One region of the Bartonella sp. B10834G3 genome, then DNA from elsewhere that is predicted to be linked to it. Evidence: predicted binding sites of a transcription regulator. Region 1 holds the regulator's gene; the other holds the start of a gene.
The links. The regulator LexA, encoded in region 1, represses DNA repair genes until DNA is damaged. The targets are predictions, from matches to a motif close to TGTTCNNNNTGTGTTCNG.

Region 1 (11,791 bases):
TTTGAATCTGATTGAACCAGAACCAATCAAAAGCCAAGAAAGCCATACAGAACGCGAATTGTTGTATGGCTTTTTTATTTTTATTCCAATTATCCGCCACTTCGTTAGAAGCTGAAAGTTGAATAGGGGGGAATAAAATATAAAACGGGGAGGGGGTGTGCATTGATGCCGGAACGCTCGAAAAAATCACAAACAATCGGCTAAAGTTATCATTCTGAAACTCAACCGATATTTCCCTTTTTTGGCTGTTTTTGCTTGTCATAATAGATATGATTTGCTTGTCATAATAGATAAAAGACTAATACCGCGTCCGATTTAACTTTTCCGCAAAAAGACAGCAAAATCTATTTCGCGCCATATGTTGGCCACCTTGTCACATAATAAATAAGCTGTATCAGTAAAGACAGAACGCTTTGTTGTACCGTTCAATTATCCGTGATACATTTCTCGCTCATTCATAACAAACTCAGAAAATTGCTATAATGACCCAATCGCCCAAAAAGCTCCCACGGGGGCGACCGCCTACAATCAGTCGTGACAGGATAGTGGAGGCCGCTATTGAAATTGGCATCCCCAAGATCACCTTTGTGGGTGTCGCTGAAAAGTTGGGTGTGAGCCATATGGCGCTCTATAATCATGTTGACGGTCTCGAAGCTTTAAAGACCTTGGTTGCCGAAACAATTTTCTTGAAGTGGGAATTGCCTCATTGGACGCCCGAAATTGCGTTGCGCGACTATCTTGTAAAGCTCGCTTCGTCTATGTGGAAGCTCGTAGAAACCCATCAAGGCATCACACCGTATCTCTTGCGCAGAGATATGATTACGCCGACAATTGAAGAGCGGATTTCAAATCACCAGCAAAGACTTGCAAAAGCCTACAATCTTTCTCTGATTCAAGCGCATTGGTTGGCATTCACTATTTCCTATCACACACTTTCAGTAGCCGATAGTGTTTTGCCCGATAATAGAGATGAAGCCGATTTAACACGTTATCAGTCCGATTTGGGTATTCCGGGGATTGATGACGAATACGCTATCGGTATACAAGCGCTCATTCTTGGATGTCTTTCCGTTCTTGATACGATTTCCGAGAAGGAGCAGGGAACTCACGATTAAATTGGAAGCGTTTAAAAAGCCGATATTATCTTCAAAATTCGAGCAATTCTGAAAAGCAATAACGGCGTGAAAAAACACTGCCTGTTACCGGAATTCAAAACCGGATTGATAAGATTGCAAATGTCTTAGTGTTTCATTGATTGACAGCCGATGGTTATCGGAAAATCCAACGATCGTTTATCGGGCTTAACCTTTTCATAGGCCTTAGTGCTAACAGATGTTAATGACCAAGCACCAGATGTCGAATATTAAAACATCTTCATAACATATTGAATAAATGGCACAATTTACCTTTCGACATTGATTTTGCAATATCGCGAAAAACTTCAAAGCTTTTTCGGATGGATTTTAAAATCGACAGCTCTTCAGAAAAATTTAAAGTCGCAATTCTATCGGAAGATAGTGAATGCAATTTGAAGATGCATGGTAAAATCCGGCAAGTGAAACAAGCCCGAACATTCACTACCATTCGTCATTGATATTCACGTGTTATCATTGATATTCACGTGCTTGATCGAAAAATGGAAATTGAAATAGCCGCGGAATGATACCAAAACATCATCAAAACAGCATTCCGAACGACAATCGAAACAGCGTTCCGAACTATGACTGAAGCACTCTGCCGAACTATCGTTAAGACTTGTTTGTGAAATCGGGTTTCTAATGCAATTTAAAAGCCGAGGGAAGAGGTTTCACCAAAACTCGAAAGATATGGAAAAGAGGCGAAAATCCGTTTTCTCGCTGATCGATAAAAATTCTATACCGGTATTTGATAGCAGGATATGTCAGTCTAACTAACATTCTAACATTCTGGCATCTTGTCATTTTATCCGTTCTATCGTTCTGCATTTGGTCATTTGGTCATTCGCTTATTCTGGCTTTTTGGCGCTTTTTCACTCGTTCATTCGTACTTTTTGCCGCTGGAGTTTTATTCTCGAATAATTGCATAAGATATATTATGGAACTTTTTGTATAGGAGGGGCGAGAACCGTTAAAAAACAACAATTGTGCAACTATCACGTCAAGACACTCAATTCCTTAAATCACATAGATGCCGTTTTCAAAATCACATGGACGCTTTCTTTTTCTATAATAACATATGGCCATTCACTCGAACAATCCGCAATGCCTTCTATGCCAATATTCACCCGACAACGTATCGGCATTTCCAATGAAAACTTCGTCCTTTTCAGCTATGGAATTTTCGTCTTTGCCAGATGATGTCTCATTGCCGATTTGAAATGTCGCAGGTCAATTTATGTTAAACCTGTTTTATGAGCGTTTATTGTATTCAAATTCGTCGGTTTTCATGGCTAGCCTATAAATACGCCGTTCCGCCTTGCGCAAGCAATCGCTCATAGAAGGAAAATTCTGACTGCATCCCTTGCCATATTTACGGCCATATCGCTTTGCACTCGTCCATGATCTGTCAAAAACCTAAATCGACTATCGGATCAGACAAGTTTTTGAAAATAGAAAATTCATGCTCTTTAATCTTTGAAGCCCTATAGAAGAAAAATGTATTTCTCATAAAAGTCACGATTTTTAGGTCGTATCGGGATGAATTTTATGTTGCAGAACTCGTTAGAAATAATTTTACGTTCTGTTAGATTGGATATTTGAACATAAAAATAAAAATACGAACATAAAACGCAAAATAACTTGTGGAACAATACTAGAACATATAGTGTACGTTCTGGTTTTGTTTCTCGTTGATTCGCATCATTGGAGAGTTTTATGTTAACACGCAAGCAGTATGAGTTGCTTCTGTTTATTCATAACCGGCTAAAAGAAACCGGTATACCCCCCTCTTATGACGAGATGAAGGATGCTTTGGATCTCGCTTCAAAATCCGGCATTCATCGGTTGATAACGGCATTGGAAGAGCGTGGATTTATACGTCGCCTTCCCAATCGTGCGCGCGCTCTTGAAGTTTTGAAGCTGCCGGAAACAATGTCACCTGCGATGAATAGCGTAAGGAAGTTTTCACCCAGTGTTATAGATGGCCAGAAAAACAAGAATATGAAGAATGTTGTTCGCAGGGAACTGTCGAGTGGCGAAAGTGGGCAGGCAGCCAATGTGAATGTTCCAGTAATGGGACGAATTGCGGCCGGTGTTCCTATTTCGGCAATCCAGAACCAGACAAATATGCTTTCTCTACCATCCGATATGGTGGGCAGCGGCGAACATTATGCGCTGGAAGTCAAGGGCGATTCTATGATTAATGCCGGAATTTTCGATGGTGATACCGTTATAATCAGACGTGGAGATACAGCAAATCCCGGTGAAATTATTGTGGCACTTGTTGATGATGAAGAAGCAACCTTGAAACGTTATCGGCGAAAAGGTGCGTCTATTGCTTTGGAGGCTGCAAATCCTGCTTATGAAACAAGGATATTCGGTCCTAATCGTATCAAAATTCAAGGCAAGCTTGTCGGCTTGATACGCCGCTATTAAGCTCACGTCATTGAATGTTTTAAATGTTTATGGTGTAAAAAAATTCAATCATAATTGTCGGATAGTGTTTTTCAACGGGAATGACGGAAGTTCTATTAGAGCTGTTTTAACGAGTTCGGGAGAGAAGCGGCGTTTGAGGTTTTTCGGGCGAGATTATCGTCCGGATATAATGAAAATGCGAATAGATGGATATGTCCTGCGGCAGGACTGGCGAAATTTTTGCAAAACAGCCTTGTATTTTTAACAAACTTGTATTTTTAACAAAATAGATTAGGTCTCATCTGATCGTTTTTAGAAATTCGTGTCTTCTACAGGAAGTGATATGTCAGCTCCTCGCGTTAGTTTTGTTTCTTTAGGATGTCCTAAGGCACTTGTCGATTCTGAACGCATCATTACAAAATTGCGCTCTGAAGGATATGAAATAGCACCCAGACATGATGGTGCGGATCTTGTTATCGTCAATACATGTGCTTTCATTGACTCGGCCCGCGATGAATCGCTGGCCAATATCGGCGACGCATTAAAGAAAAACGGTAAAGTCATTGTAACCGGCTGCCTTGGTGCAGAGCCGGAAGTGGTAACAAAAACTTATCCGAATGTATTGGCTGTTACAGGTCCTCAGGCGTATGAGAGTGTTATGGAGGCTGTTCATAAAGCTGCACCGCCTGTCCATGACCCGTTTGTTGATCTTGTTCCTCCTCAGGGAATACGTTTGACGCCTCGTCACTATGCTTATTTAAAAATTTCCGAAGGCTGTTCAAATCATTGCAGTTTTTGCATTATTCCACAATTAAGGGGAAATCTGGTTTCCCGACCGGCATCCGATGTGCTGCGGGAGGCGGAAAGGCTTGTGAAAGCAGGCGTCAAGGAAATACTTGTCATTTCCCAAGACACCAGTGCATACGGGCTTGATCTTAAATATAGCGAAAGTCCATGGAAAGACCGTACGGTTCGCGCACGGTTCTATGATCTCGCCAAAGAATTGGGCGATATGGGTGTTTGGGTGCGGATGCATTATGTATATCCCTACCCGCATGTCGATGATGTCATCGAATTGATGGCCGATGGAAAAATTCTGCCCTATCTTGACATACCGTTCCAACATGCGTCCCCCAACGTGTTACGCAACATGAAGCGTCCTGCGCATTTGGAAAAAATTAATCAGCGCATCGAGAAATGGCGCAAAATCTGTCCTGATCTTGCTTTAAGATCAACGTTCATTGTCGGTTTTCCGGGAGAAACCGAAGAAGATTTCAAAATGCTTCTTGATTGGATGAGTGAAGTAAAGATAGATCGGGCTGGATGTTTTAAATATGAGGCTGTTGAGGGTGCATCGGCCAATGATATGGGGCTGGAAATAGTCCCTGATGATGTCAAGAAAAGCCGTTGGGACCGTTTTATGGTTCATCAAAAATCCATTTCGGCCAATTTGCTCAAGAAGAAAGTCGGCAAACGTTTGCAAATTCTCGTAGACGAGGCGAATGGCCATACAGGCATTGGACGCACGAAATATGATGCTCCGGAGGTTGATGGTGTCGTGCATTTGACTTCACGTCGTCCCATACGGACGGGAGAACTCGTCACCGCAAAGATTGAACAGTCGGATGATTATGATCTCTATGGTATGATAGTTTAGGCGGTAGGATCACTGTTTATTTAAAGATCATTCCTTGAAGGATCGGCGATTGCGCTATAGTTTTCTATGTAAATGTAAATTTGTTTCAACTTGACGGTATCTTTAAATGCGATAAGCATGACACACAGCGATAAAGATGAACCACAATTTTTCCTTACAGCTCCGGCGCCCTGCCCGTATCTCGCCGAGCATTGGGAGAGAAAAGTATTTACCTATCTCACCGGACAATTCGCAAAAGATAAAAATACCGTTTTGATGCAATGCGGTTTTCGACGTTCCCAAAATATTGCTTATCGCCCTGTTTGCGACGGGTGCAACGCATGCGTATCGGTGCGCATTGTCGTGGATGATTTTGTTCCTGATCGAACAATGAAACGTATTATCAAAAAAAATGCCGATCTCGTCGGTGAAGTTTGCGGGAGTGAGGCAACAGAGGAGCAATATTCGCTTTTTAAAAATTATCTCGGCGTTCGTCATGCCGGCGGTGGAATGAGCGATATGACATTTCAGGATTACCGGATGATGGTTGAAGATACCGAGGTTGAAACGTCATTAATCGAATATAGAAGAAAGCTATCCGGTGACGCGAATAAGAAAAATAATTTTTTGCTTGTTGCGGCCGCTCTTACCGACAAAGTTGATGATGGTCTTTCGATGGTCTATTCTTTTTATTCACCATATGAAAAACACGCTTCGCTTGGAGTGTTCATGATCTTGGATCACATCCGCAAAGCTCGTCAATTGGGGCTTCCCTATGTTTATCTGGGATATTGGGTCAAAGGTTCACCGAAAATGGACTATAAATCCCGTTACCGTCCTCAAGAACATTTGACATCCAGCGGATGGACGTTAACAAAAGAATAAGACAGAGTTTATCTGCCGAGGAAATTGATATGTTGTCTAAAGAGATGATCGAGTTGAAGGGGTGCAAGCCTCGTTTCAAGGGAAATGCACGTCTGGTCTTCGTTCATCCCGACAACCCCGACTTATTGGTGAAAGTTCTGCGCCCTGAATGGATTGCTAAAACCAGACAAGTAGCCGAATGGAAAAAGCGTTTTAAGCCGTTGGGTGCCAATTCTGTCAATATGCACGAATTCTTCGAGATTGTCCGCGTCAATCCTCATGCTGAAACCTTGCTGCCGCACATGTTTTCGGTTGTCGGGCTTCAGCAAACCGATCTCGGTTGGGGGCTCGTGGTTAGAGCCGAAAAAGATGAGAACAATAATTATGCGCAACCGGTAGCTGCCTTTGCCAAGGATGTAAGCCCCATTCGCGATGCACTTGATGAATTCGAGAATTGGGTCAAACAAACCGATGTTATTTTATATGATTTGAATCCGTGGAATTTGGTTCTTGCCCATCGAAATGGCAAACAGGAAATTGTTATTATTGATGGCATATCGGAAAAGTCCGCATTGAAATTCAGAACCTATTTTCCTTCGATCAATGCGAAGAAAAATCTTAAAGTTTATGCACGTTTCCAGCGCTTTATGGAGCGAATAAAAAACGGAAAGTAATGACAGGCTTTACAGCTATCAAAGCCTTTGATAGCTGTAAAAGACACCGGTCGCAGCCCACCCGGTTTCAAAAACAAGGGATAAAATGAAAACCTATCTTATCTGTTCAGGCGGACTTGATTCCGTCACCCTCGCCTATCGTCTGGCTCACGAGAAAAGCCTTCAAGGTATCATTTCTTTCGATTACGGACAGCGGCATAAAAAAGAACTGTTTTTTGCGAAAGAATGTGCGCGTGCTCTTGGCGCGGACTATTATCCAATTGATATTTCCGCAATCGGAAAGAATCTCTCCGGATCATCACTCACCGATAATATTGATGTTCCCGATGGTTATTATGCCGAAGATAATATGAAATCCACGGTCGTTCCCAATCGGAATGCTGTCTTTCTTTCGATCGCCTTTGCTATTGCCTCGGCTAAACATGGCGATAGCGTTGCTATTGCAGTACACGGTGGAGATCATTTTATTTACGCCGATTGCCGTGAAAATTTTATCAATGCGTTCAACGCAATGGAACAATTATCACTGGAAGGGCAATGTCAGCTCGTTGCGCCCTATGTGAGCTGCGACAAGTCGGATATTGTTAAAGATGGTGTAAAATACAACGTTCCTTTTACTAAGACTTGGTCTTGCTACAAAGGAGGAGAACACCATTGTGGGCGCTGCGGAACCTGCGTTGAACGGCGGGAAGCTTTCGCATTGGCCGGAGTGGATGATCCAACAATTTATGAAGATAATGAATTCTGGATTGAAGCTGTCAAGCGTAATAAAAATAGCAAGTTGTTAAAATAGCATTCTTGTTTGTTTCAATTTCTGTTCTCAGGGTTCTTGTCGATGACTTCAGACCATTCAATTTATGAAAATTTAAAACAATTAGGAAAGAAGGCCCCTTTTCCGGAGTCTCCTGAAGATGCCGTTCTGGAACGCGTTCCCAATCCTCAGGCGGATGTCGAATATTGTGTGCGCTTTACTGCGCCGGAGTTTACCTCTTTGTGTCCAATCACCAGTCAACCGGATTTTGCTTATCTGATGATTGATTATGTTCCCGACAAATGGCTTGTCGAGAGTAAGTCGCTGAAACTCTATTTGGGATCATTCCGCAATCACGGTGCATTTCATGAAGATTGCACGGTCACGATAGCCCGTCGTTTGGTGGAATTATTGTCACCACATTGGCTACGCATCGGGGGGTATTGGTATCCTCGCGGGGGTATACCTATTGATGTCTTCTGGCAAACCGGAAAAAAGCCGGAAAACGTCTGGATTCCGGAACAAAATGTACCCAATTACCGTGGTCGTGGTTAATAGATAACTGTCAAATAACCACTATGACGATTAATTAAAGCAAGTTAATTCCAACTATTGTTTACAGCGCGTAGACTTGTAAAAATTGTTTTGAATTAGCCTGAAAACTTTCCGGACCTTGGAAAACCTTTTGGTACCATCCGCCCTGCACTGCCGCGGGTTCCAAACCATTCAACGAGTTCGGCAGCGCCACGGGTAAAGTTTCTTTCTGCTGCATCACGCCATGTAAGGCCTTCGGATAGATCGAAAGTAATAGCGTCGCTGACGCCACCGTCTTTATAACGTTGCAGGCGCACGCCTTTGCCACGGGTCATTTCGGAGATTTGATCGAGCGGGAAAATGAGCATTTTTCTGTTTTCGCCAACGATCGCCAGATGATCACCGGTAACTGGCAAACACAGTTTTGCTTCGTCAGGCTGTTTTACATTCATAACCTGCTTACCCTTGCGCGTCGTTCCAAGCACATCGTTTTCAGACACGATAAATCCGTTTGCATGGTAAGAGACAAGCAGCAACTTCCTGTCTTCCTCGTGGACGAAAGCGGTTAATATATCCTCATCATTATCCATATCGACGAGAATACGAATAGGTTCACCATGTCCCCTTCCGCCCGGCAATGCATTCGCTGCAATGGTAAAAAATTTACCACCGGTGCTCATAACAATGATCTTATCTGTTGTCATAGCCGGAAATGCGATTTTTAACCTGTCATCTTCCTTGAAGGTAAGGCCGGAATAATCACTCAAGTGCCCTTTAAGTGCTCTTAGCCAGCCCTTCTCTGAAATAACGATTGTTACCGGCTCTTTCTCGATCATCGCTTGTTCGATATCTTTAATATCGTGATCGGGAGCGTCTTCAAAACTCGTGCGTCGCCTGCCAAGCGGGCTATCCGGGCCGAAAACTTTTTTAACCTTGGCAATTTCGCTTGCAATTGCTTTCCACTGTTTTATGTCGGATTGCAAGAGCGCATCAAGTTCGGCTTCCTCTGCCTTTAAAGTGTCGAATTCTTTACGAATCTCGACTTCTTCCAGTTTTCGCAACGATCTCAATCTCATATTCAGAATTGCTTCTGCCTGATTTTCAGTCAGAGAAAAGCTTGTCATGAGTTGTTTTTTGGGGTCATCTTCTTCGCGAATAATTCGGATGACTTCGTCAAGATTGAGATAAGCAATAAGGTAACCGCCCAAAATTTCGAGACGGCGTGTAATTTCATGCAGTCTGAATTCGGAACGGCGCACAAGGACATCTTTGCGGTGATCGAGCCATTGTTGCAAAGCCTGACCGAGTGAAAGAACATTCGGTATTTTTCCAAGGGTAAGCACGTTCAGGTTGAGAGGGACACGGACTTCAAAATCTGTAAGCTTGAAGATTGATTCCATCAACAATTCCGGATCCACTGTACGTGTTTTCGGCTCCAGAACTATGCGTATATCTTTTGTCGATTCGTCGCGAATATCGTCGAGCATTGGCAGGCGACGGGCGAGCAACAACTCGGCCGTCTTTTCAATCAGTCGAGATTTTTGTACCTGATAAGGAATTTCTGTAACAACGATAGAATAGCTACCGCGACTTCCCTCTTCCTTATGCCAACGTGCACGAAGACGGAAGACACCACGTCCGGTTCTGTAGGATTCACGTATACTATCCGCCGGTTCCACTAACACACCGCCGGTGGGAAAATCGGGGCCTTTTACAAATTTAACCAGATCATCGTTGGTCGCGTCCGGATGTGCAATCAAAAATGTTGCGGCTTCGCAAAGCTCGGCTACATTATGGGGCGGAATTGACGTTGCCATACCGACAGCGATACCGGAAGACCCGTTTGCCAAAAGATTAGGAAAGGCAGCCGGTAAAACAACCGGCTCTTCATCTTCCTCGTTGTAAGTAGGGCGAAAATCGACAGCATTTTCGTTGATACCGTCAAGAAGCAACGTCGCCACTTCTGTCATTCGTGCTTCGGTATAACGCATTGCAGCAGCATTATCGCCGTCAATATTGCCGAAATTCCCCTGCCCGTCTACAAGCGGATAGCGAACAGCAAAATCCTGAGCCAACCGCACAAGTGCATCATAGATAGATGAATCGCCATGCGGGTGGAATTTTCCCATCACATCGCCGACAATACGAGCGCATTTTGCGTAAGCCTGATCGGGGTTCAATTTTAATAGGCGCATTGCGTGGAGGATGCGCCGATGAACCGGTTTCAATCCATCGCGGACATCGGGCAATGCACGATCCATAATCGTAGAAAGTGCATAAGCCAAATAACGTTCCTGCAATGCAGAACGCAATTCTATCGGCTCTATATGGTCTTTTTCGGATAAACGAATCACTTTATTTGACATAGGTATCGAATAGCAATTCGCAGAATCTACCGCAAGTCATGGACTTGTTTCCAGCCTTACTTAACTATGATAGGAATGACACCAAGACAGATCTAATCTTCAAAGCGTCCGAAGAGAGAAGGTATCTTCCAATGAGACAATTCAAAAAAGCATTCTTACTAACAACTTGCACTTTTTTTGCTGCAACAACGGTTCACCTGAACTCATGGGCGGTTGATCCGAATGCATTCAATTCCCGCTTGCAAGAAACTATCAAAAATACTCAACTATCGATTGATTCATCGAATTGTGAAGCTGACGGCAACGATATCGTTTTGCGTGATGTAACTATAAAGCTTCAGGAGTTGCAAAATAGTGGAAAGGAAAACGATCAATCTTCACCGTCGGACAAACAATCGAAAGAACCGGATCAAAATGTGAGTACCGCCAAGGGCGTTGTTTTTGATAAAATCGACAGCTTGCGCTTTAAAAATGTAACGGAAGGTCAGGATGGCACTTATTTTGTAGAAAATGTTTCCATACCTCTGCTGAAGAGTACAAGTTCAGATGCTACAGGGAATTTGAAAGACATCTCTATAGATAAACTCAGGCTTACACCGAAAAAAGATGCTGATCCCTTATTTGTTCAATTCCCCTATGAGAGTGTAAAAGTAGCTCAGATCTATTTGTCACCGGCCGACCAGACAGTTTTTAATGCCGAAGATCTGAAGATAGCATATCTCTTCAAAAACGGTACGAACGGTGTAGACATTACAGTCGGCATAAAATCTTTCAGTTACGAGCCAAACAAGACCGGCATTTCCGGGGCGTCTAAATGGCTAACAGATATTGGCTATGACAAGCTGTCGGGTTCTTTGAATGTTCATGCCAGTTGGGATATCGAAAGCGGCAAATATATTGGCGACCAGAACGAGATTACCATTGATAACGGCGGAAAACTGGCGATCACCACAAATGTTGAAGGACTTACAGAAGATTTTGTCAAAAATATCGGCGTTCTGAAGCAGTTGGAGAGATCGAATAACCCGGATGATACAACGGCCGAGATGTTGAGTGTTTTTGGAATTATCCAACAGCTAAAATTTGGCGATGTCTCTATACGTTATGATGATAATTCCCTTACCAATAGAATCCTCGACTATTATGCGAAAAAAAATGGTGTAACACGCGAAGATTTCATAAAGCAAACCAAGGCAATGTTGCCATTATTGGGGGGCCAGATTGATGATCCGGATTTCGTCAAAGTGACATCGGAACAAATCGGAAATTTTCTTGATAATCCGAAGTCACTTACCGTCAGTGCTACTCCCGACAAATCGGTTCCCTTGCCGGTGCTCTATGCTACCGGAAGTATCTCTATGGCTAAACTTATTGATTTGATAAAACTGAAGGTAGAAGCCAACAAATAGCCTACG
Region 2 (11,791 bases), on a different contig from region 1:
ACATTGCCAAAGGTTCCAATGTATCGGCTTGAATGCCGAGATTTCCCTTGAATTGAAGCTTCTCGACCTGCCCCTTCAGCCATAAAGTGAGCCCGTTAGCGGAAAGATTGACAGTGCGTATAGTCACCGGCTGACGGGCGAGAATATCGGCATCGACTTTCAAATTGACCAATTTTCCCAAGGCATCCGAAATCTTGCTCTTCGGCGTTGCCATGCCGTTGATTGCGCCGCTGATCTGCAACCCGACATGACGATTATTCACATCATCGAGATTTTCGGCATCCCCGCCCATATCAACAGTAATATCATGGGCAATGAAATTTTCGTTTGCAAAATTATTGACGATAAATTGCCCACTCCACATTGAGCTTTCATTGCGCCCATAATCAATATTAAGAGCTATATTATCGGCACGTGTCTTGCCTCCGGCGACAGGCAAAATAATTGCCTCACCTGTTTGCGCTTTGACTGATGCTTTGACCGCCAAACGGCGCAAAAAACCATCCGACAATGTTTCTGCATTTGCCGCTATATGAACGCCCTCACCATTGATCGAAAATTTGTCAAGGCGAAAACCGCCGTCCTTTTTCAGCAAAGCTGCCAATTCAAGCTCTGTCCTTGCCCCGAAAAATGCCCGATATTCGTCCGGCATCAAAAGGACAATTGGCCCCGACAGGTTAACATTTATCGATTTTCCGCTTTCTGTGCCCTGAAGCTTGAATTTGCCATTTAATACCGGATCGGCACCGGCTTTCATAGAAAGACCAAGCTCGAAATTATCAAGCGGTCCTTCGCCTTTTGCTATCAAAGCAACAGAGGGGCGATTTTTTATTTTTAAAAGATTGGCAACAATGCCGTTTTCCGGCTCCGAGACTTCAATATCGATTTTTGCCTTATTGGTGCTGTTGGAAATATCGGCCAACACGTCGAAATTGCCGGGCTTGTCCAGACGTTTCATAACAAGTCGGGCTGCGAGATCACCATCGGCAAGGGTTATACCGCCTTGCAACGACACTTCGGAAGGAAGATTGAATAGTGGCTCTCCGAATGCAACTGTCTTTGCATCAAGCGATTTGATGCTTATTGCAACTGGCAAGTCCGGTATAGAAAAACCCTTGGACTGTGGGCTTGGTGCCGAAGTATCAGGCAAAGGTTTTCTGAAAATATCAATTTTTTCGGCTGACAATTCGTTAATAGATACTTGTCCGCGTAATAGTGCCAAACGATTCCAGTCAAGCTTGGCATTGGTGATCTTGAGCCAGACGCCTTGTCGATCGGCAATCGTAATCGAGCCGATTGTGGCATTCGACGACAAAGCCCCTTCAATATCGGCAAAACGGATTTGCCGGTTGGGTGAGGAAATCTTGCTTTCAATAAATGACAAAACCCACGACTTTTCGGCCGCAGCCGTATCATGACCGGCGGGTGAAGAAGTCTCGGCAAAGCTTGCCGTCAAGCCTGCAAAGATCAGGAACAATGCGGTCATAAAAGCTGAAAGTGAAAAATTTTTCATCATCAGAACGCCTGCCCTATGCCAACATAAAAACCGAGATCGGGGTCACCGACCGCACCATCAAGAGGTGCTGCCACATCAAAACGCAATGGTCCGAGCCCTGTCATATAACGAACACCAATACCGGCACCGACTTTGGTATTTTCGGAAAAATCCGGTGTGGAATCAGCCCCCACAACACCGGCATCGACAAAACCGACGAGACCGATTGTATCGGTCACCATTGTGCGCAGTTCCGCCGACCCTTCGACAAGTGAACGGCCACCAATTGTATCGTGCGTATCGGTTCTGATACCGATATTGCGGTAGCCATAGCCACGTACCGAACCACCGCCACCGGCAAAGAAGAGCATATCGGAGGGGATTTCGCGCGCTTCCGGACCGGTGATCGAACCGATCTTTGCCCGCGTTGCAATGACATAGCGATCTTTTGCATCAAGTGAAAAATAGGAACGGCCTTCCAATGTCATCTTGCCGATAAAGTTTCCATAATGAATTTCGTAAATCGGTTCCAGAACAGCTTCGCCATAAAGACCATGTTTCGGATTGGATTTGTTGTCACGGCTGTCATAGAGCAAACCTCCCAAAAATCCGACTGTTGTAAAATCGCGATTGCCGAAATAATCGTCTTCCGATTTGGTTTGGGCGGCATTGAAATAAAGACGTCCGGATAATTCGTCGCTAAAAATTTGCGTTAAACCGAGCTGTCCAGTAATGCCTGTGGTTGTATAATTATCAAGAACTTCACGTTGCCCTTTGAGGCTTGCGACAAAATCGGTGTCAGGCGTAATAATACCCGGACGGGTGAAAGTCGTTCCTAACAGATAACTGAAATTTTTCGGATTATACGAATCATCCTGACTGCCGCCAATGCCGCTAATCTTGGCATCAAAACGCAAGCGTTCCGCATGACCGAACAGATCTCTGTGCATCCAATAGGCTTCAAGGCCTGCGCCATCAAGTGTTGAATAGCTGCCGCCAACGCCGAAACGATGGAGTGGCCGTTCTTGCACCGTAAGATTGAGCGGCAAACTGCCATCAGCCTTGATCTTGTCTGCTTCCCTTACATTGGCAGCACGAAATACATCAAGCCGCGCAAGCCGCTTATTGGCCTTGGCAATATCATCGGGGTCATATTCCTGCCCCTCTTTTAATCCTGTCATCCATGCAACATAGGCTGAATCCATGCGCGGTTTTTCGCTGACGTTTTTAACTGTCAAGGGACCATAATGTGCCTTTTGACCGGGCAGAACCTCGATATTGGAATCGACAGTGCGACTGGCATGATCGGCAACCACATCACGATTTTTTACGCTAGCCTTGGCGTAACCCTGCTGGCGCCAGCCCTCGATGGCTAGCTGTTCCGCCTTGAAGACCGAACCCGATTTTGCAACATCCCCTGACGCATATCCTGAATCGGCCGGAAGAGGAACTTTGTCTTTTTTGTCGTCGGTTTTTGGCGCGAGATCATGAACGCTTGCAACACCGAAATGATATTGCGGTCCGGTATCAATTGTGATGACAATGTCGGATTGGTCGGGCAATTCTGTATCTGGTCGAATATTGGCTGCTTCTGCGCCATTTACAGCAATGCTGATTGTTCCCCCGTAATAACCATCGGCATAAAGGGCTGCCAGAATTTTCCTGTAATCACCGCGCGCTTTGGCCAAAAGTCCTGCAGAACCGGAGGCAGCTTTATCTTCATCCTCGACAAGTGAAGACGCTGCCTTGACAATTTTTACGCCCGCTTCCGGTGCATTCGGAGCATTGGTCACTTTAACTTTATAATGTTTGGGAACACCGATAACGTCGGAATTTTTGTCGGTCTGGTCTTTCTTTCCCCATAAATGGATACCGAAAAGATCAAAAGCAGTTGCTGCTTGCGGGTAAGAAAAAGCGAGTGCAAAACAGGCTCCGAAAGCGACAAAAGCGCTTCCCCTCTTCAACCTCGACTTTGTACTCGTTGTTACCAAAACACTTAACTCTTTATCGCAAAACTCTGAAATTGACCCGTTTATTCACCGAATATAGCGCCCCATAGTTCCGATTCCACGTTTTTGCCGACGGCAACAGACAAACATCACCTGATGTTTTAAATATGTCTTTTTCTTCGATACCATAGGTTCTTGTCTATTCATACACAACCAAACATGATTTTGCTTCATTTTCGTCAAGGAAGTGTTAAGCGTCAATTTTCAACAGGATATAAAAACAACTATAAATTTATTATTTGTTCATGAAATGTTCTTGATTTTCACTAAAAATAATGGTTGTCTCATTTTGATACAACTCACATGAGAACAAGACAAATGGTTGCACGTATTACGACTGTTGCCTTTTCCGGCATTGACGCTTTACCTGTTGATGTTCAGGTTATGATTGCCAATGGTAAAATGGGGATGTCGATTGTCGGCCTTGCCGACAAGGCGGTTGCAGAAAGTCGCGAACGCGTGCAGGCAGCACTTCATGCCTGTGGTTTATCCATGCCGATCAAACGGATTACTGTCAATCTTGCACCGGCCGATTTACCCAAAGAAGGTTCGCATTATGATCTGCCGATAGCCGTCGGGCTTATGGTCGGAATGGGGCTTTTACCCCCTGAAATCGGGCAAAAATACGTTGTCATGGGTGAATTGGGGCTGGATGGTTCTATCGCACCGGTGAGCGGTGTCTTGCCCGCAGCCATGACCGCTGTCGCTTCCGATAAGGGGCTGATCTGCCCCGAAAAATGTGGGCCGGAAGCCGCCTGGGCAGGATCCGACATCGACATTTTAGCTCCTTCAAGTTTGCTTGCTCTGGTCAATCATTTCAAAGGTTCGCAATTTCTTTCGCCGCCACAGCCACGCCAATATATTGTTCAGAATAATTTGCCTGATCTTGCCGACATAAAGGGGCAAAATGCCGCCAAACGTGCACTCGAAGTTGCCGCTGCCGGACGCCATAATTTGTTGTTTGTCGGCCCTCCCGGAGCTGGCAAATCCATGTTGGCCGAGCGTTTACCTTCCATTTTACCGCCGCTCGATGCCCGTGAACTTCTTGATGTTTCGCTGATTGCCTCGATTGCCGGAGAAACAACGAACGGTTCTGTTTCCATTCATCGGCCTTTCCGTGCGCCCCACCATTCGGCATCCATGGCCGCTATGGTCGGCGGTGGCATTAAAGCGCGCCCCGGTGAAGTTTCACTTGCCCATAATGGTGTGTTGTTTCTCGACGAGTTTCCCGAATTTTCGCCACAGGTTCTCGATTCTTTGCGCCAGCCGCTTGAAAGCGGAGAATGCGTTGTTGCGCGTGCCAACCGGCATGTCAGCTATCCGGCGCGTATCCAGCTTGTAGCTGCCATGAACCCTTGTCGTTGTGGTATGGCAGGAGAACCGGGGCATGTTTGCGCCAAAGGCCCGAAATGCCAGCTTGATTATCAGGCACGCATTTCCGGACCATTACTCGACCGCATAGATTTGCGTATTGATGTGCCGGCCTTATCGGCACTTGAACTTATCAAACCGGCAGAAGCCGAACCAAGCCGCATTGTCGCCGAGCGCGTTAGAAAAGCACGAGATATACAGAGTAAAAGATATGCAGAACTGGGAATACCCCAAATCCGCACCAACGGCGATTGTCCTGCAAATCTGATCGAAAAAGTTGCTGTTCTTGATAGTGCCGCAACAATATTATTACAAACGATAAGCGAAAAAATGCGCCTTTCAGCGCGCGCCTACCATCGTGTCCTGAAAGTTGCTCGTACGATTGCCGATCTTGACGGTGAGACGCATCTTACCAAACGCCATCTTGCCGAAGCAGTTTCCTATCGTTTGGGAAACGAGCGACTTGCAGCCGTTGCCTGAATTATTTTCTGAAATGTTCCAATATTACTGAATATGTTGCATGAAATATTGATGAAGTAAAAGACTATCATTTGTGACTATGATGGTCTGTGCCACTACACATTCATCCGTTTTAAAACATCATAACAATCTTCCTGAATTTTTCAGAAAACAAATAAAATTTATGAGAAGAAGTGGTTTTAGTGCCGGTGCAAGTTTTTGAATGTTTCGATCAGAAACAGAAAATTGCCTGCACCATAATTCAAAACATTTGCACTACAATGCTTGAGGCAAACCGGATTTATGTAACCGCATTTATATAAATTTGCGGTATTCCGATTTTACCTGAAAAGATAATTAACCTATAATAAAATTATTAAAAAATTAAATTTCATTACAATTAAAAATAACGTCAATATGAAAAATAACTTAAATATAACAATAATTATATATGTTAATTAAAATTTTAAATAAATAAAACAAATTTATTTAAAATTATAATAATTAGAAAATTGAAATTTTATATAAAATATTCATTTCTAATATGATAAAAAACTTACATTTTTTTCTTCAATATCCCATCATGAAAAACCGAAGAATTGAAGATTAACCGATAAACGGACTTTCACCTATTCAAGTCATGACAATGGTTTTCTCTCAATCCTGCAAAAAGCAGGAGCGAAATTTCTCAAATATTAAAATTTCGCAGATATTTCGCAGATATAAAGACAGTAGCATTATCGAAGACGGGTTGGACGAAAGTTTTAATGGAAATCGCGGGATTTTGGCAGAGCACGGAACTGACGGGGATGGCGGGCCACAGGTTCGCTTTCAATTGCTGCAAAATGTTCGGGAATTTCGCTCAGATTGATAATGTCCATACTTCTATCTTCTATATGGGAGGCAACAAGATGGGTAACACCGGAAGAATCGCGTTGTATTTTACCTGTTATCAATAGGAGTTTTCCCCCCATGACCTCGCGGCGAAAGCGCAACATTATTTTTGGCCAGACAACAATATTGGCAATGCCGCTTTCATCTTCCATTGTCAAAAAGACCACACCTTTGGCGCTGCCGGGCTTTTGCCGGACTGTAACAATACCGGCTATTGTTGCAGAAGATCCACCTGCAATTTCCATTGCCTCATGACAGGTAAGCACACCCTTTTTCACAAGGTCATTTCGCAAAAAACTGACCGGATGGGCTTTGAGCGACAGTCGCGTTGTTTCATAATCGGTAATAACATGTTCGCTCAATTTCATCGGCGTAAAGATAAGCGGCTCTTCTTCACCGAGATCGGATTGTTGTGCTGCCGCAAATAATGGCAAATTTCCATGATCGGGCAAACGGCGCACTGCCCATAAAGCCGAGCGCCGCTCTTTATTGATACTTAAGAAACAATCGGCATCGGCAAGAAGTTCAAAGGCGCGTTTTGGTAGCACCACCCGACGATGCAATTCTTCAATCGAAGAAAACGACCCTTCGGCCTGTTGAAGTTCGATTCTTTTTCCCCATTCAATGGCAAAACCGCTGATTTGGCGAAATCCCAATCGCAAAGAAAAACCATTGCCGTTTTTTTCCAGACAATGGTCATAATGGCTATGATTGACGTCGACTGGCAAAACCTCGACACCGTGATTGCGGGCATCCCGAATAATCTGGGCGGGGGCATAAAATCCCATAGGTTGGGAATTAAGAAGAGCAGTCGCGAAAATTTCCGGATGATGACATTTGAGCCAAGCCGAAACATAAACAAGGTGGGCAAAGCTTGCGGCATGGCTTTCAGGAAAACCATATTCACCGAAACCTTCAATCTGCTTGAAACAATTTTCGGCAAAATCGCGCTTGTAACCTCGCCTGACCATTCCCTCGACCATTTTTGCCTGCATGGTATGAATGGTTCCAACCCGCCGGAATGTTGCCATGGCACGACGCAAAAGATTGGCTTCATCGGGAGTAAATTTGGCGGCTTCTATGGCAATGCGCATTGCCTGTTCCTGAAAAAGTGGCACGCCCAAGGTTTTCCCCAGAACACGTTGCAATTCGTCAGGCGGGCCGAATTGTGGTGAAGGTGAGGGATAAACAACTTTTTCCATATGGTTGCGACGGCGCAAATAGGGGTGCACCATATCGCCCTGTATCGGGCCGGGGCGGACAATAGCCACTTCAATGACCAGATCGTAAAATTGTTTCGGTTTCAATCGCGGCAACATGTTCATTTGTGCCCGGCTTTCAACCTGAAAAACTCCGATTGAATCGCCTTTCGACAACATTTTATAGACGCTTTCGTCTTCCCGCGGCACATCATGCAAGCCAAGGCTGATATTTTTATGACGTTTCAAAAGATCAAAAGCTTTGCGGATCAAGGTCAACATCCCCAAAGACAAAATATCGACCTTCATCAATTTGACAGTGTCGATGTCATCTTTATCCCACTCGATGAAGCTGCGGTCTTTCATGGCAGCAGGGCCGATCGGTACGGTTTCGTCAAGCCTTTGCTCAGTCAAAACAAAACCGCCGACATGCTGTGACAAATGCCTTGGAAAGCCGACCAATTCATGAGCAAGACGTACCGTCAGACCAATCATCCGGTTTGTCGGGTCGAGTCCTCTTTGAGCAATCTCTTCATCGCTCACTTTTTTACCGGACGTGCCCCAGACAGTCGAGGCAATCGCTCCTATAATATCTTCGCTCAAGCCCAAAGCTTTGCCGACATCACGAATGGCACTGCGACTGCGATAACAGATGACCGTTGCAACAATTGCAGCTCTATGGCGACCATAACGGCGATAGATATATTGCATCACTTCTTCGCGCCGCTCATGCTCGAAATCGACATCAATATCGGGTGGCTCGTTACGTTCTTCGGAAATAAACCGTTCAAACAACAGATCAATCTGTTGCGGATTGACATTGGTAATGCCCAAACAGAAACATACTGCCGAATTAGCGGCCGAACCGCGCCCCTGACAAAGAATGCCTTGTGATTTTGCAAAACTGACAATGTCATAAACAGTCAGAAAATAAGGAGCATAGCGAAGCTTCTTGATAAGCTTCAATTCTTTTTCCAGAAGTGGTTTTACACTGTCATAAGCTGTTTTTGGAAACCTTTCAGCCATGCCTTTCCAGGTCAATTCTTCCAGATAGGATTGGGGCGTTTTACCGGCAGGAACCGGCTCGTCCGGATAGGAATAGGAAAGGTCATCAAGTGAAAAGGAAATGGGAGCTACAAAATCCTGTTGCGTCTTGATTGCTCCGGAAAAATTCCGATAAAGCCGTTCTATTTCTTTCACCGGCTTCAGATATTTTTCGCTATTGGCTTGAAGCACAAATCCGGCTTCGTCAATTGTTTTATGAAGGCGGATTGCTGTCAGAATATCTTGTAAAATGCGCCTTTCTTCACTGTGATAGAGAATATCGGCAGCAGCAATGAGGCCGACGTTAAAGTTTTTGGCCATTGTTGCCAGATATTCGCCATAGCGGGCATCCTTGCCGGTAAAATTCATCGGCAAACCCAGAAAGACTTGCCCCTTTGCCACCTGTTGCAAATTTTTCAACGTGTCTTCCAGTTTTTCGCCATCTGTAACAATGATCTGGAAACCGCGCGCACGAAACAAAAAATCTTCAAACTTTAATTGGCAGGCTCCTTTTTCGCCGGATTTTGCTTTTCCTTCACTCAACATCCGGCACAACATGCCATAAGCTTTTCTGTCTCGTGGATAGACAACAAGATCCGGCGTTCCATCCGAAAACACCAGCCGGCAACCGACAAGATAGCGGAATGAAGGGTCAAGTTTTAAAACTTCCCGTGCCATGGCAAATCCGCGAACCACACCGGCCAATGTGTTTTCATCGGCAATGCCGATGCCGGCATAGTGGAGACGTGCCGCCTCGCCCACCAGCTCTTCGGGATGGGAAGCGCCTTTTAAAAACGAAAAATTGCTTCTTACAGACAATGCAAACATGTTGACGCCTTATTTTGTCCGGTCGTTTCTTGGCGGAAAGATTTTTTTGCCCGACGTAAAGACAAGTTTTTCAAAAAACCGGACTTTCTGGTAGAGAACAAAAACCAACGCATAATGCGTAAACTTGCCTTTAAAACTTCTGGAAACTGAAAAATTTCAGGCAAATAATCCATGCAGAAACCACTTGGTTTTCGGATATTCGCCATAACGGAATATCCAGAAACGTTCGCCATTTTCATCTTCCACGCGATAATAATCACGATCGGGACCCGAATGTTTCCACCATTCCGCACTGATACGTTCAGGCCCTTCGGCAAGGCGGATTTTATGGATAACCCTTCGCCAGCGAAAAGAAGCTGGCGGATCATCCGGCAAAGCGGCAATGACATCAATAGGCTGTGGCGGGCAAAAAAGCCTGATAGGCCGTTCTGGCGGATTGGAATGAAGAGGAGAAAATCCTTGTGCCTTCAATTGTGCATCCAAAGCTTTCAAAGCTTCGGTGTGCGGTTTATGGTGCTGCGCTACCCCCCAAAAAGCTGCATATTCGGGAATATGACTTTCTTTGCTACCGGCAACCAGAACATGATCTGCCCCCAGACGGGTTGAAAGCCGATCAACCAGTTGCCCGATTTCTGCCGGTTCGAGATCGTCATTGACAAGCTCTGTCTGAAGGGGGCGAAGGGGAGCGGAACGACTTGCCGAAAGAGCCAAAGTATCATAGCCATATCCCGCATCAAGCGGTGTCTTCAAGCTTTTCAGCCGTTCCTCAAGAAGCGACAGGAATTGTACGGGGTCGCTCAAAGGGCGACCGGTCTCAATGCCTATCCGGTCAATATGTCCATCAACCCGATAAAGGATGATGTTTATCATCAGACACCCCAGACCGAGCTTCGTCAGACGCTTGAAAAACTCTTTTGCCAGAACAAAAAACTGTTTTTCAACCATTGTTACATCAATCAACGGCTCTTCCAAACGTAATGACAAATAAAGGGATGGAGGCGGGTTTATGAATGAAAGCGGTTCCTGTCTTTTTCCATAAAGCGCATCAAGGCGGGCAGGCAAAACTTCGCCAAAGCGTGCAGCCAAAGCTTTTGGTGAAACCGCCTGAATATCTTTCAAACAATAAAATCCGGCACGGCGAAGTGCCATCTGGACATCCGGCTTTGCTTCAAGTGCCGGTAATTTCAGCCGATCCAATGTTAAAACAAAATCTTCTTTTGTGACAAAACGGTTGACACCAAAACGGGCAAAAGCCCGTGCGGCTGCCGGTGTTATTGTCAGTGCAGAGAGTGTCTCAAGCCCCAGCCCCTTATAATAAGCGGTCACTTTTTCGAGCATTTTTTGTGGCCCCCCGAAAAGATGATCGCAGCCTGTTACATCGAGTATCAAACCAAAGGGAAGGCTATAGGCTACAAGAGGGGTGAACCGTCCGGCATTTCGGGCGAGATATTGAAGATAGTCCTTGTCGGCCTCTTCCGCTTCATTGACTGTTTCTATTCTTTCACAAAGGCTGCGTGCATGAACCAGAGAAAGCCCCGGATAAAGGCCGGCATGTATAGCCGCCTCATTGACACAAACAAGCCTAAGTCCGTGAACAGAACGGCCAACAATTGCAAAAGGTTTTGTGAAATCCGGTGCTTTTTCAGGCGGCAAAACCGTCTTCAGACGGTCTATTGGCAGGCGAGGAAAAGCGAGTGCCAAATAGAGCCGGCCGTGTGTGCCGTATTTCTTGGGGGTTTGTAAAAATCTGGTCATGGATGTTCCATTGCATCAACCAATGTCCGGTATATCCGGTTCTATTTCGCAAAAGCGTGACATCATAATTTGTTAGCCCCGGTGCTTTTGCACCCGAACTTTCAGAAGGAGCTGATTTGATTTGCCAACGTGTGGCAGCGTTGCTGTTTTTCAATGCTTCTTTGCCAAGCACCAGAACAACCGGCGAATGTGCTTTTTCTGCTGCCAGATGCAAACGTCGGGTGGCTGTAAAATCAAGCGCCCGACAAGCCCCCGAAAGGCTTAACAACAAACCGCCCACTCTGGACGTTGCCAATGCATCATCAGCCGCTTTCAATACATCTTCGGCTTTCGGACAACGCACCAGAATAAATCGCGCCGGATCAAGCCCGAAAGCAGAAATACCGACCGGATAAGGAATGCCATATTCTATTTCTGTGCTTTCTTCTTCCAGCCAGATGAAAGGGCAATTCGCCTTTTCATTACGTTTGAGAAGACCGAGAGAAAAACCGGTTGCACTATTCATGGCGGCTGGCCCTGAAATAACTTCATGCAAGGCATAAGAGGGAAATGGGCCGGCCATAAAATCGGCTGTTTCGTGACCGAGATTAAAATAGCCTTCAGGAAGAACAGGCTTTTCTTTGCCCTTCCTCTTGCCATCTGTAGAAAAAGCGACAGGCTTTCCTTCAATGCGGGCAATGAGGCGGCGTAATTGGGCTATATCCGGCATAAAAGACTCACACAATGTTCTTGTTTTG

Region 2: H3S94_RS03440 (YifB family Mg chelatase-like AAA ATPase) is a predicted target of LexA. The motif match lies at 3,745-3,762, and genes of this name have one in related genera.

Annotation. Positions count from the first base shown of each region.
Region 1 is NZ_JACFOM010000002.1:401,797-413,587, forward strand. Features, by position in the region: gene H3S94_RS07185 (TetR/AcrR family transcriptional regulator) at 483-1,115, shown strand; gene lexA (transcriptional repressor LexA) at 2,853-3,572, shown strand; gene rimO (30S ribosomal protein S12 methylthiotransferase RimO) at 3,895-5,208, shown strand; gene H3S94_RS07200 (arginyltransferase) at 5,326-6,072, shown strand; gene H3S94_RS07205 (YrbL family protein) at 6,102-6,725, shown strand; gene queC (7-cyano-7-deazaguanine synthase QueC) at 6,811-7,518, shown strand; gene queF (preQ(1) synthase) at 7,561-8,031, shown strand; gene parC (DNA topoisomerase IV subunit A) at 8,127-10,376, opposite strand; gene H3S94_RS07225 (hypothetical protein) at 10,508-11,785, shown strand.
Region 2 is NZ_JACFOM010000001.1:797,909-809,699, forward strand. Features, by position in the region: gene H3S94_RS03430 (translocation/assembly module TamB domain-containing protein) at 1-1,516, opposite strand, end outside; gene H3S94_RS03435 (autotransporter assembly complex family protein) at 1,516-3,459, opposite strand; gene H3S94_RS03440 (YifB family Mg chelatase-like AAA ATPase) at 3,823-5,355, shown strand; gene H3S94_RS03445 (error-prone DNA polymerase) at 6,099-9,299, opposite strand; gene H3S94_RS03450 (DNA polymerase Y family protein) at 9,456-11,054, opposite strand; gene H3S94_RS03455 (ImuA family protein) at 10,942-11,763, opposite strand.